Regions from separate parts of the Sporosarcina sp. FSL K6-1508 genome, predicted to be linked through region 1. Evidence: riboswitches for the same ligand, from Rfam matches in the RefSeq annotation. Region 1 holds a riboswitch; each other region holds the start of a gene.

Region 1 (4,716 bases):
TTGATAACATCTTCTACTGTTTTTGGCTGACTTCCCGGGAACCGTTGTAAATACTTCTCCAATTGAACCTTGAAATCTGCTGCGCCAATCGGCCCAATAATAGGTGTCCACAGGTACTTTGTCGTCTCCGAGAAAGATACCGGTATAAGTTCGGCACCCATTGCCTCCATTTTCTTCAAGGCTTTATTCGTAATCGCATCTACTTCGGCGTTATCTCCAAAGAAGTCAACAGCTACTCCAATTCTCGCATTTTTCAGGGCCGCATTGTTTAATGACTTACTATAATCTTCAACAATATGTCCCTTTGCCGCTAATGTTTGCTCATCCTTCTCATCGACTCCAGCCATGAAACTCAATGCAATGGCTACATCTTCTACAGATCTAGCCATTGGACCTGGCGTATCGAAATTTAACGAGGAAGGAGCGACTCCGTCACGACTGATTAAACCTAGCGTCGGTCTAATACCGACTAGACCCGTAACATGGGCTGGTCCTCTAACAGACCCAGATGTATCCGTCCCTAATCCAAATACACCAAAGTTTGCTGTGACCGCTGCTGCAGTTCCGCTACTAGAACCAGAAGCATCGCGTTTAAGGTTGTAAGGGTTTAAGGTTAAACCACTCAAAGAGCCATATCCTAACCTTCCATATGATGCTGCGAACTCTGACATATTTGTTTTCCCGATGATAATGACTCCTGCATCCTTCAATTTCTGGATCGTAAAAGCATCTTTTTCAGGGTAAGCTTCCTTTAGTACAACAGAACCTGCAGTTGTAGGCATTCCTTTTACGTCAAAATTATCTTTAACAACAATCGGAATACCATGTAGTACACCTCTTGTACCTTTACTTTGTCTCTCTGCGTCCAATTGCTTTGCAATCTCTATAGCTTCTTCATTAATGTTAGTCAACGAATTAATCGTAGGGCCTTGCTTGTCATAAGCTTTTATACGTTCTAGATAATACGTAACCAACTGCTCAGAAGTAATTTGATTGTTATCCAAGGCTTCCGAAATTTCTTTAATACTCTTTTCAAATGGATCGAATTTGGTTTCTTCTGCAGAAACACTTGCCATTGGAAGCACGGCCATAACTGCCATAAGGGCTATCAAGGTGATAACATGATTTAATACTTTTAACATGGTATTTCCCCCCTATTCTAAATTAAATGAAACATAAAAATTTTTCTTTTACAATTTAAATTGCTGAATGGCTACTTCCAATTCATTTGACATCCTAGCTAACTCTTGAGAAACCGCTGAAACCTCTTCCATGGAGGCACTCATTTCTTCGGAGGATGCCGCAACGTTTTGAGAATAATTATTTACTTCAATACTCGTTTTTGAAACTTCTTCTATGTGAACGACCACTTCAGCTATATGATTCTTCATGTTTTCCATCGCTATGCTAGCTTCAGATATTTTTGTTGTACCAGTGAGAATAGAATCCATAATTTCCCCAAATGCTTTCCCGCTTTCATTCGCAAGTTTCATTCCCTCTTTAGCCGAACTTACGCCTAGATTGACAAGTTCCATCGAATCTTCAATTCCATCATTAATATCGTGAATGATCTCATTGATCTGCAATGCTGAGTTGCTAGATTGCTCTGCAAGTTTTCGAACTTCATCTGCCACGACTGCGAATCCTTTTCCATGTTCACCAGCTCTAGCAGCTTCAATTGCAGCATTCAAAGCTAATAAATTCGTTTGCTCTGAAATGGACTGTATCATTAAGCTAATTTGTCTAATTTCATTTGATTTTTCATTTAACATGCTGATTTTCTCAGCGGAAGAACTCACATTTTTATCAATTTCACTCATCTGACTTACCGTTTGTTCAACGACCTCACTACCTTGTTTAGCCGTTTCCGTTGAATAATGGATGGAATCTTTTACGTTGCCCATACTCACTGTCACATCATCTACACGATTAAACACTTCATTGATAATACCTACAGCGTTTTTCATAGCCTCATCCTGGTCATCAGCTCCAGTAGCAACCAATTGGATTGACTCGGATATTTCGCTGGAAGCTGTTTGATTTTCAATCGAAGACGCTGCCAACTCTTCAGAGGTCGCAGATAATTGTTGAGATTCATGCGCAATTTTTCGCATGGTTTCTTTCAAACTGGTAGACATGGTATTGAAATTCTCTCCCATATCCCCGATTTCATCGTTCACCTTTACCGTGACTTGTTGCGTCAAATCACCTTTTGACATCGCTAAAGACAAATCACTAATGCTTTTAATTCTCTTCGTTATACGTAAACTCATTATAATAGACGCAATGACAGCAAGAATCGCGAAAACCCCACCTATAATGAAAAGCATTGTTCGTATGAAAGTCGCCGTACTTAAAATTTCGTCCTTCTTAATGACAGCAATATACTTCCAGCCATCAATTTCTGAAGTGATTGTGTTCAATACATAGTCTTCACCATCTAGGTTCGTTTCAAATGGGCCGTCTTTGCTTAAATCTGTTAATTCCGGAACATTTAGTTCGGAAACGGGTTGGAAGTTCAATTCGGAGTTTTTCGGATGTGCAAGGATTGTTCCATCTTCTTGCGCAAGAATGACATAACCTTTTTTACCGATACTGATTTCCTTAATAATATCTGTTAAGCCTTCCAAACTTACATCCAGGCCTAACACACCTGTTTGCTTTCCGTTTTTTTCAATCGATACTACATTACTGACTATAATTCCCTCTACCCCAGTTGCCTTATAGGCACTTGTTAATTTTACTTCTCCTGGTTCTGCAATAGCCGTGTTATACCAAGGACGGTCTCTAGGATCGAAACCAGCTGGCGTGGGCCCCTCGGGATATTGGACATAACCTCCATCCGATGTACCTATATAAACATAAGAGGCTTTAGGATGACTATTACTAAATTGAGAAAACACATCAAAAATGGCTTTCTCCTTATCCCCATTTTCTGAAGGGGTCATATCAATTGAGCCTTCCCCCGCTATATCTTTATAGGAAGTAATACTTGAATCGGCATTTAGAACGGAATGGTCATTAGCTAATAAATTGACATTTTCCCTAATCGTTTCAAAGTATAGAGAAATTCCATTATCCACCTGTTTAATTTCTTTCTCGCTGAAACTAATATAATCATCCTTGGTTTTTTTGCTAACTGTTTTATTCACTAACACGCCAACAAATACAATCGGTACTATCGATAGCAATAGTGAGAAAACTAATAACTTTGCTTTGAACGAAATCCTTTTCTTATTCATTTGCACAATCCTTTCTATTTAATTAATAGTGAATCAAGCGTAAGTTGCCTGCTGCTTCAAAGCTTTTAAATTGTTAACTTCAAGAATCTCTTAATCCTTTCTAACTACGTCTTTTTGCCAAATTCATTCTAGGTGGTTTTAAACACTCAAAAAACTATTCTATTTAATATAGAATAGCCAAAGGATTTATATATATATTAATCCATAAATTTGGTAACCAGGCGATCATTGTTTAGATTGCAGGACTTTTGATTAATCCCTAAACTTTAGATCCTAGGCTTTGCGTGCTGCCCTTTCAGAACAGGTTGCCTTTAACTTCTATAGTTTTAGTTTAAAATTACGCTCACCAATAATCTCACGTAACTCTACAAAATTCAAGACTTTTTAACCACTCCTCACTGTTTATCTATGAAAAATGAATCACGAGGATAGTTCGGAACCAGTTAAAAAGTAGGTTTTCATCGACTATGTATAAGGTTTTATAGAAATGAAGTCAAAAATATGATTTCAAATTAGTAATTGATTGATTTTGGCGACATTATCCAATATTTGGCTGATACTATCGCTTCACCCGCCTACTATTTGCTACAATGATAACTAATCTCGATTACTTTGACACACCTAATTGGCCTATCTCCCAGTTCGAGATAGACCTTGAAACCATTTGAGCTTCGCATTTTCTCCTTGAAATCCCTTTTCTTATGGTTTCCTTTGAATTTATCTGGCTCTAACGTTTGTCACTGACCGAGTCTCATCATATTTTATCAATAACCGCCTTTACTTATGATACGGTTCCCCCTTCATAATCCTGAAGGCCCTATACACCTGCTCCAACAATATCAGCTTCATCATCTGATGCGGAAATGTCATTTTCGAAAAAGACAACAATTCATCCGACCGTTTTATCACGCTATCATGAAGCCCCAGCGAGCCTCCGATAACAAACGCTACCTTGCTCCGCCCGTATGTCATTAGCGACTCCATATCCGCTGCTAGCTCTTCTGATGTCTTCATCTTCCCTTCAATCGCGAGCGCAATCACATAGGAATCCGTCCCTACTTTCGCCAAAATACGATCCGCTTCTTTTTTCTTCACGATTTCCATATCTGCATCACTTAATGATTCAGGTGCTTTTTCGTCCGGAACTTCTATTAAGTTAATCTTTGCATAAGCACCTAGTCTTTTTGAGAATTCTTCTATACCCATTTTTAAATATTTCTCTTTTAATTTACCCACTGTCACAATTGTAATATTCACAAGTTGTCCACCCTTTTTTTATTATTATAAACAAAACTTATACACATATCCACATCACTTATCTACATGTTGTGTCCGACTACTCATCCCTCACAACATATAATGCCGCGTCTTCACAATACGAGCACTTTGTGGATAACTTATTTTCTTCTGCTACAGCTTCCATGATTGGAAACTTTCCCTGCTCAGCTACAAAAACGTCAAGAGCATGGTTTAT
Region 2 (4,716 bases), 1.4 Mb from region 1:
ACATAATGATAATTTAGAAATTCATTTTTTCCGCCCCAAAAGACAAACCATTCATCTTTAATAGGCATATTATATAAGTTTTTTGAAGAAGGTCTGTCACTCTTTGGAAAGATTATATAAGGTTTTATCAAAAGACGATGGATATTATTAGTCGAATCGAATACAACACAAATCACTTTTTCTTTATGGCTATCTAACCATAAATATTGTATATAATACCCTAAAGATGATGTCTCAATTAATTGGAAGCTTTCAACGTTCTTATTAATCGATTGTACTAGTTCTTTAAATTGCTGGAGCGATACTATCTCTTTAAAATCTTTAATACATTGTTTGTAAATGGATTCTGGTTTTCCATGTAAAAAAGAATCTCCGAAATTCTCTGGAGTTATATAATCATTTTGAAATCTGTCCATAAAATCCTCCTTTTTTATTTAAATGTAAGACTGAACCATTTCTTTTGCTATCCCGATGTATTCTTTATTCTAAATCACTTGAGTATTTTTCCGGTAGTAACTCCATTACATTACATTTTACTAATTCACCATTGTAGGGAATGATTACGTCAGTATCCTTACCGTAATCACTTATTAACTCGCGACACATGCCACATGGTGCAACGACCCAACATTTTTCAATGTCTTCTTGTGGATGAGGATGAGCAACTGCTACAATCGTTTCAAACTCATGGTCTCCTTCTGATATTGACTTTCCAATCGCCATTGCTTCTCCACATACCGTTATTCTGCCAACATTTGCTTCGACGTGTACAGCTGCAAAAATATTACCTGATGTAGTTCTGACCGATGAACCAATGTGGTGTCGTCCATATCTATAATTTTTTTCTATTACGTCTTCTGCAGCCTTAATTAATTCATAATCCCTATTTTCCAAAGCTCTAACTTTTAACATAATAATCCCCTCCTACCACTATTTTACCTCATTAGTGAAATATTTGTATTTATGGCTTCCTTTCTTCCTTCCTCAAGAGTGAAGGCAGTAATCTTACTTCTGAAACATACTGCATTGAATTATTTAAGCATACCAATTGCTACGAATTGGCATGGAATGGTCTGTTTTTTAAAGTTTCCTGAAATACTATTGATAAGGTATACACTAGTTATATCCAAAATCATAGTATGAGGATATCAATGTACAAGTTTTATAAACCTTTATCTGCAATATATTTTCGATTGAAGCTATTTAATACACAAGAGATTACGAATGAAAATTGAGAGGGAGTTGTTAAAAATGAAAACTGTAAAAGTTTATCATTATGATGCATTTAGTAACAAACCGAATAAAGGAAATCCTGCAGGAGTAGTTTTGGATGGCGATGAACTAACGGAGATTGAAATGCAAGAAGTAGCTTTAGATATGGGTTTTAGTGAGACAGCTTTTCCTATGCATTCAGACGTTGCCGATATTAGGATTCGTTATTTTACGCCAGGGAGAGAGATGGATTTGTGTGGTCACGCAACTATGGCAACTATTTATGCACTAAAATCAAAAGGATTAATAGGGGAGAAAACGGAGTTAACAATAGAAACAAAAGCGGGAATTTTACCAATAAGGATAAGTTCGACTATAGAAAATGAACTATACATAACTATGAAACAGGCATCTCCGCAGTTTGAAGAGTTTAAAGGTTCCAAGGAAGATTTAGCTAGGTCAATCGGGATTGGTATAGATGATATAGAAACTGACTTACCAATTTTATATGGAAGTACAGGCATATGGACTTTGTTAATTCCTATAAGAAAGCTTAAAGCATTCAAAAAGATGAAGCCCAACAATAAACAGTTTCCAACGATTTTAAAAGAAATGCCAAAAGCGTCTGTCCACCCTTTCTGCCTTGAAACGCATGATTCTAATGCAGATATGCATGCCCGCCATTTCTCTTCTCCATTTTCCGGTACAATAGAGGACCCGGTGACAGGCACTGCTTCAGGTGTAATGGGAGCTTATTATGCCAAAAATATTAAAAATGACTTTGACACTAAATTAACCTTGTTAATTGAACAAGGTATTGAAATTGACAAAGATGGAAGAGTACAAGTTGAAGTAATCAAAAATAATCAAACATTTAATATTGAAATTACTGGTAATGCAGTCTTTGTAAAAGAATTTGATGTAACGATTAAAAATAACGAAACATAAATTGGGCGGGGTAGTAAAGTCTCTCATCTTCTTTTTCACCAATGACTATATACTCTTTTGGGCATTTTTTAAGTAGTGCATTATGAAGAGTTATTATAGTAATCTATGAAACTTTTAGTACTTCTTATTGCCATCTATTAGACTATGTGGTATATTTTTTGATGGTTATAGGCAAACTTATTGAAAAATAGGGACGCAAAGCTACGGGTCTAAAGTAATTATTACTATGACGGCTGAGCTGCTCAAGAAATGCTAGATAATAGTCTAGTTTTTTTTATTTGCCTATTTCAATGTGAAATAGGCTTTTTTTTTTGAAAGAAAGAAACAAACAAACATAAGTAGAAGTGGAGGAAATAATCATTATGCGTTTTTTTAAGAACATGTCACTGAAGTATAAGTTGTTACTCACAGTATCTGTCATTGTTTTAGCACTTTTTGCTGTTCTAACGACACAGAGTATCTCTCAATTGAACGGTCAGTTAGAGAATGACCTTGAACAAGAATTGAAAAGTGTTGGCTTATTGACAGCTAGGAACCTCGATTCCAAAGATATAGATGGGTTATTGACAGTTCAAGGTGAAGGCGATTCTGAATTTTTAGAAATGCAAAGAACCTTGGATGAAATAAGAGAAGAACAAGGAATTATGTTTTGGAGTTATATATGGAAAATGGAGGACGATGGTGTCACTCCTATCGGCTATACGGAAAATTTGAATGAAGCGTATGAAGCAGGGGAATTGTTTACTGATCTTGCTCCTGTCCATGTAGATACTGCTAAGCTCGCGATTAAAAATGATCAATCAGAGGTAACAAGCATTTTTGAGGACTCATTTGGATCATGGCGAACAGTTTTCAGCCCTCTTAAAGATGAAAGTGGAAATACAATTGCCGTGTTAGGAATTGATTACTCTGCGGATTATATTGACACCATCATTAAAAAAAGTGTTACAAAACAGATTATTATTGCAGTAATCGGAATTTCAATCTTATTAGTATTACTGTATTTTACAATTGATCGGCTTCTATTACCACTCAAAAAAGTGGTCATTGTTGCAGACCAAGTGGCAAATGGAGAATTGAACGATGTTGATCTTCAGATTACAAATGATGAAGTTGGACAACTTTCACAATCGATAAAAACAATGGTTTCAAACTTGCAACATGTCATATTAAACATTAGAAATACATCTGATCACGTTGCATCATCAGCTAATCAGCTAACTATGAATGCGACAGAATCGTATATTAGTTCTACAAACGTTTCAAAAGAAATGAAGAATATCGCTCAAAACGCTGAAACTTCTTTGGTAATGACTGAAGAAACAGCCGCTGCAATGGAAGAAACGGCAGGCGGTATACAACAAATTGCTGATTCAGCCAATACTGCTTCTGAATCGTCTCTTTCAGCATCACTTGCTGCTGAACAAGGAAATGAAGTTGTTCAACAGGTGATTGCTCAGATGCAATTAATTAATACATCTGTCGAGCAAATAGAAGAAACTATTAATGGTTTACATGCTAATTCTAACAAGATCAGCGACATTGTGAATATTATTACTGCAATAGCGGAGCAAACAAATTTGTTAGCACTAAACGCTGCAATTGAAGCGGCTAGAGCTGGTGAACATGGGAAAGGCTTTGCTGTTGTTGCAGATGAAGTAAGGAGATTAGCTGAACAATCATCACAGTCAGCTAAAGAAATATTCCAATTAATTCATATGATCCAAACAGATTCTAATGCCTCTGTAACTGTGATGGAAAAAGGGAAAGAAGACGTAAGAGTGGGAATGGATTATACGAATGAAGTAGGTCAGATATTTAAAAGGATTGTACAATCTGCAGACGAAGTGGCAGATCAAATCCGGGAAATCTCTGCGGCTTCTCAAGAAATATCTGCATCGTCTGAAGAAGTCGTGGCATCCGTTAATAATATTAAGAAAACATCTCAACAATCTACCGAGTTTTCATTGAGTGTCTCACAATCAACACAAGAACAATTGGTATCGATGCAGGAAGTGAAAGAAGCATCTGCTTCATTAGGCCAAACTGCAGAGAAGTTGCAATCCCTAATTACAAACTTCAAATTGGAGAGTGAAGATTAATGGATTTAAAGCTTACTGGTAAAAATGTTCTCATTACAGGTTCGAGTATGGGGATAGGCAAGGCAATTGCTTTGGCTTTTGCTGAACAGGGAGCAAATATTTTAATAAACTATATTGGCAGCGATCAAGAGGCCGAAACAGTCCGCCTACAAGCGAAAGATCATGGTGTGAATGCTTTAAAGTATTGTGCAGATGTATCTGACTCTCAACAAGTTAAGGATATGTTCCAGTATATGGACAACCATCTAGGGGCAATTGATATTCTTGTAAACAATGCCGGGTTTGCACAGAATGCTCCGATTACAGATTTAACTGATGAGCAGTGGGACAAAATGATAAAAGTTCATCTTTATGGAAACTTTTATAATTGTCGAGAAGCGGCGAAAAGAATGAAGGAAAAAAATAAAGGTAAAATTATTAATATCTCTTCAGATATTGGAAGTCTAGGGTGTGA
Region 3 (4,716 bases), 770 kb from region 1:
ATAACGATCATTTGATCCTTCATTAAATCCATATATATTCTCTCTAACATCATTTCACTTAGCTCACCTAAAAACTCAAAAGTACGGTTTAGGTGAAATGCCTCTTCTGCTTCATTGGAACTGGAAATCTTAATGCCTAAAACACCAACGTTATTGGAAGTTCTAATTACTTTCATCCCGTATAATTCATTATTAACTTTACCGATGAATGGTTCTCTCTTACCTCGTATAGCGTTCCATTCCTTTTTAAGTCCGGTTTCTATGCCTCTGTTATTTGGTATAGTGGCAATAAGACTATTTTGTTGGTTTAAATCTGTTAACCAAAAGAAAGCTTCATCACTTTGCGAACACTTGATTATAGATGTAGTTATTTCTTTAATTAGCATCTGAGGGCTCTTTTCAGAAGAAAAGTTATCCATCAAGTGGTAAAGGGACATGATATGCTCCAGTGTATCTTGGTATTTATCATTCGTTTCGATTAGTTTTTTATTTACATATAAAAGTTCTTCTTGCTTGGCTTTCAATACAGCAGCTTTTATATCCAACTCTGATGTTAATCCTGTGAATAACCTGACAAGCAATGTTGTTAGTAAACAAACAAGATAAAAGTATGACTTCTCCTCCAAAATTACTATCATATCAGCACCATGAAATAGAGTATAAGCAATTATTGTGGCACTTCCAAGATAGAAGGACAGGGCTGCCCAACAAAATAAAGGCGTTAGAAAACTCGCTGCCATAAGAACCGGATTAAGTGCATACCATATAAACGGACTTGAAATACCACCAGTGGGCATTAACAACAGAGTCAATCCGATGGTTTCAGCCAACACGATTGACTTTAGAATTGCGTTATTTCTTAAATATTTTTTTTGTAAGTTAGTCGTAACCCAGGCTGCAATACCGAGTGAGATGATTACTCCGGCTTTAAAAAGCAAGGGAGATTGCGGACCTAGTAAAAAAAAGATAGAGGTTAATACAAGTGAACTATATCGATATAAAAACAATAAATTCACTTTACTGGAAGGACTTTTTCTTATGAATTGATAAATACGATTAACCGATTGCATACGTTTTTGCTTTTCTTATTCTTTTGGACGTTCTCGGAATTAAATCTGTTATGCTCGTTACATAACTATATAAATAATCGCCGTCGACTATAAAGTATATTGCGCTTCCATCTTGGTGATCATTATGAAAGAAAATAGGGAGTTCTTTATCATCAGCAATTTTCAACACTGATTTAAACGAATCAAGAGTTAGAATGGACTTCTGGTCAATATTCAATTTCTCTGAAACTGGAATAATTCTGCTGCTATATTTTTTATTTATTTTTTCTACACGCGAGGTAATAGGTTTTGCATGATTAGTAACTAACCTTTTATAGACATAAATAATAGTTAGTAGTAAGGACAAAGAAAATAGGGAGCTTATTATTCGAACTCGGCTTAATGGAAGGGAGAACCCAAATAAGTTAAAAGTATTCGGAATCATTTCGGTCGTTGCCAATGGGGACATGGACGTGAATACTTTTTCACTTGCTAACGCAATTTCTTCATATGAATATTGAAAAGTAAGCTTACCCTGTTCCTGAATATTCATTTCCTTACCATCATAGTTAATTGTTCCTTGGATATTTGGAACTACTTCGATTGCATACTGAGGTAATTTAATGCCTGTTTCTTCTTCCACTTGTAATATGAATGCATTCACTTTTTCAAGGTCAATTTTATATGCTTTTTCTAAAATTGCAATTGCTTTCCCCTTTTCTTCAAAGGCTTGTTTTTTTTCTAGTGGAAACATTCTTTCCCACATATCCCCTGCTTTTATTACTAATTTTGCTTCATGTGTACCTTTTGCCAGTATTTCATTCTCGTAGTCTATTGTAGATTTTAAATTAATAGGAATTGCAGTTGTTATTTTCCGGAACATTGTATCTCCTGCTTCTACCGTCCCTCCGTTCGGATAAAGGACATTTGGCATAAGTGTCGCCTTGTAATCATAGTTTGTTTCTATTCGAGGAATGTCATCATTGATTTGAGTAATAGTTATTGCTGGTCCTGACAAAGAATAAACTGATACTGCAACTGAAATAATTAGTACTAGTAGAAGGGGGAGGAATATTTTCCTGTGTTTCCCCTTATATAGATGAACTAAGATTGATCCCATTTCCATCTCTCCCTTTGTTAATGTTAGTCTTTGTCTTGGTCCGTATTCGTTTGGTCTTCATTTGGTTCAGATTCTATTATGTTTGCTGTTTCTTTTTCGATTTCTTTTATATTTTCTTCTGCTCCAGCTTCCTCTTTTGCTTCGACTTCGACTTCCTCATTCGCCTTTTCTTCTACTTCGATTTCTTCTTTTTCTTTTTCTTTTTCTTTTTCTTTTTCTTCCGCTTCGATTAATTCTGATTTCGTTTCTTCTTCCAATTCAACAAGTATTTGTTCATCTTCAAATTCTGGAATCGTTGAATTTATTTCCGCACTGCCACCGTTCCAATGAGCTATTATTTGAATTTCACCTCCGGATAACTCTTGTGCGTCGCCAATAAGGGTGAAATATTTGCTTCCTCCTGAAATTAGAGTAGAAGAATTATTTTCTACTACATTCATTGCCTCTTCAGAGAATCCACTAAGTATGTCAATTCCTTGAATTTCTATTGTTTCTTCAGTGTTATTTGTAATTGCAAATTTTCTCCCTTCCCAATTGGTAATTGCGATAAGGGCACTATCCTCTGGGACTATAGATAATGTTGCATCACTTCCTATTTCAGCAGTTGTAAAACTCGTGCTACGGAGAAGCAAAAATGACATGGATACTAAAAGTGCTGCTAAAGAAAAAAACTTTTTCAATACGCGCCCTCCCAATTTCATAATAAAAGCCTAACTAAATTGGACAAGTTGTCCAAATTTAATTAGGCCGGTTGCACCAATAACTCCATACGCCCCAGGTGCCCATATACGGGTCGTACTTCACAGTTTCCGTAATCAATATTCTTTTATATAGTTCAGTATAACCAAACCCCAACAAATATTACGGTACTTCTTGCGGTTATGTAGGTACTATTTTTGTCTGATAATAGGTAGTAATGTCCTTCTTTGTATTTGTCGTAACTAACATGTAAAGAAAAACAGCCCTATATATTTCATAGAGCTGTTTTGCTTTATTTTGAGTTTAACTTACTTACCATCTGTTCTAACTGCGTCAACAGTTAGTGTGTAATTATTTGATCCTTTACCAATGTTATTAGTCAATAATTCCAGGTCAATTTCCTGATCCTTACCTGGTTTTAGCGTAAATGAAAGTGTATTACTACCACCGCCATTTGTTAATTTCAACAGTTGTTTAGTAGGAGTAATTATACCACCACCGCCATGTCCACCACCTGGTTTTCCAAACGTATCTAATTCGGTAACCTCGCTAGCTTCAAAAGTTCCTTTACCGGATCTCTTAGCGACATTAACAGTAACATTAATATCTTTATCTGAGTTATTTTTAACTGCAAATAATTTATCCCAATTATATTTACTATTGTTTTGAACTCCGTAATCTGCTCCATTACCCTTATTCAGGTTAATCAATAATTCACCATTCGCTTTATAATCAGCTGCATTATGCTCCGCACTTGCTACTAGTGCCAATAGTGATTCGTTAGAATTCTTGACCGTAACGTCCATATCACTCTTGACCGCTGCACTTGAGAAAGACATTGCCGCCATCACACTTGAAATTGCTAGTAGAAACACTACCGAAAATATACCTTTTTTCATCTTCATTCTTAAATCTCCTCCAATATTTTTTTCGGCTCTTAACCGTTTTTGTAACTACTTTTAGTATAGGAGGATTGGTATTGGTTATCCTCACTCTGTAGGGTAGTCTTCAGATATCGTTTGTCTACTACTATTATCTACTTTGTATCCCCTAAACTACTACTTTTGTTGGTGGTAGGTATACTTTTGTACCAAATCAATTCTACTTTAGAGGGCTTTTTGTTTCGTAGAATTACAATAATATGAATGAAAGGAGGAATTCCATGAAGCTATTTTCAAGGATACTGAACACTTTATTAGCAATTGGCATCTTATGTACGTTAATTGCTGCAATTGGGTCAGCTATTACTAAAGAACCCGTTTTGCTTACCGTCATTCGTTCAAACAGTATGTCCCCTGTTTGGGAGCGGGGCGATATGGTGATCATAGAGAACCTAAAGGAAAAAGAAGCAGTACAAAATGGAGATATCGTCTTTTTCAAAACAGAAGAAGGAAGTCTTGCTGACAAAGGTTGGATTGCCCACCGAGTAGTCGATAGAAACGTCGATAAAGGTTTTATTACCAAAGGGGACGCTAATGAATATACGGATCAGCGGGATGGTAGTGGACTGATTGAGCGAGATTGGATTGCTGGAAGAGCATTAACTATAGGAGAAACACCAATCGTTATCCCTAAAATAGGTTACTTATCATTATGGGCGGAAAAATATCAAAGCAATCCTTATACATTGCCAGTTATCGCCATAGTTCTTGCGATTATTATTGCAATTGGCGAATTAAAATCTGGACGAAAACGAAAGAAGACAAATAAAGGAATGGAGTTACAACTCATTTATATAGTAGGTGGATTAACGATTTCCGTTATTATGGGAGCGACAATGCTTGCTTCCGGACAACGAGCAAACCTTTTTTATGAAGTCTCTTCTCAAGGTCAAGGTGTATTAATGGG

Evidence for each region. Region 1 has a riboswitch for cyclic di-GMP ahead of MKZ11_RS04055 (methyl-accepting chemotaxis protein). Riboswitches for the same ligand answer to the same signal wherever they lie in the genome.
Region 2: it holds a riboswitch for cyclic di-GMP, as region 1 does, so the genes downstream of both, MKZ11_RS11660 (methyl-accepting chemotaxis protein) here and MKZ11_RS04055 (methyl-accepting chemotaxis protein) in region 1, are expected to answer to the same signal.
Region 3: it holds a riboswitch for cyclic di-GMP, as region 1 does, so the genes downstream of both, MKZ11_RS00425 (hypothetical protein) here and MKZ11_RS04055 (methyl-accepting chemotaxis protein) in region 1, are expected to answer to the same signal.

The regions. Positions count from the first base shown of each region.
Region 1 is NZ_JBBOXF010000001.1:870,511-875,226, reverse strand. It holds gene MKZ11_RS04060 (amidase family protein) at 1-1,142, opposite strand, end outside; gene MKZ11_RS04055 (methyl-accepting chemotaxis protein) at 1,191-3,242, opposite strand; cyclic di-GMP riboswitch class I at 3,452-3,562, opposite strand; gene rlmH (23S rRNA (pseudouridine(1915)-N(3))-methyltransferase RlmH) at 4,020-4,499, opposite strand; gene MKZ11_RS04045 (CxxH/CxxC protein) at 4,579-4,716, opposite strand, start outside.
Region 2 is NZ_JBBOXF010000001.1:2,318,306-2,323,021, forward strand. It holds gene MKZ11_RS11645 (M23 family metallopeptidase) at 1-416, opposite strand, end outside; gene MKZ11_RS11650 (cytidine deaminase) at 481-912, opposite strand; gene MKZ11_RS11655 (PhzF family phenazine biosynthesis isomerase) at 1,252-2,160, shown strand; cyclic di-GMP riboswitch class I at 2,321-2,406, shown strand; gene MKZ11_RS11660 (methyl-accepting chemotaxis protein) at 2,541-4,262, shown strand; gene MKZ11_RS11665 (SDR family NAD(P)-dependent oxidoreductase) at 4,262-4,716, shown strand, end outside.
Region 3 is NZ_JBBOXF010000001.1:100,318-105,033, forward strand. It holds gene MKZ11_RS00415 (sensor histidine kinase) at 1-1,016, opposite strand, end outside; gene MKZ11_RS00420 (DUF5305 family protein) at 1,057-2,169, opposite strand; gene MKZ11_RS00425 (hypothetical protein) at 2,193-2,849, opposite strand; cyclic di-GMP riboswitch class II at 2,907-2,989, opposite strand; gene MKZ11_RS00430 (DUF1102 domain-containing protein) at 3,177-3,773, opposite strand; gene MKZ11_RS00435 (signal peptidase I) at 4,031-4,716, shown strand, end outside.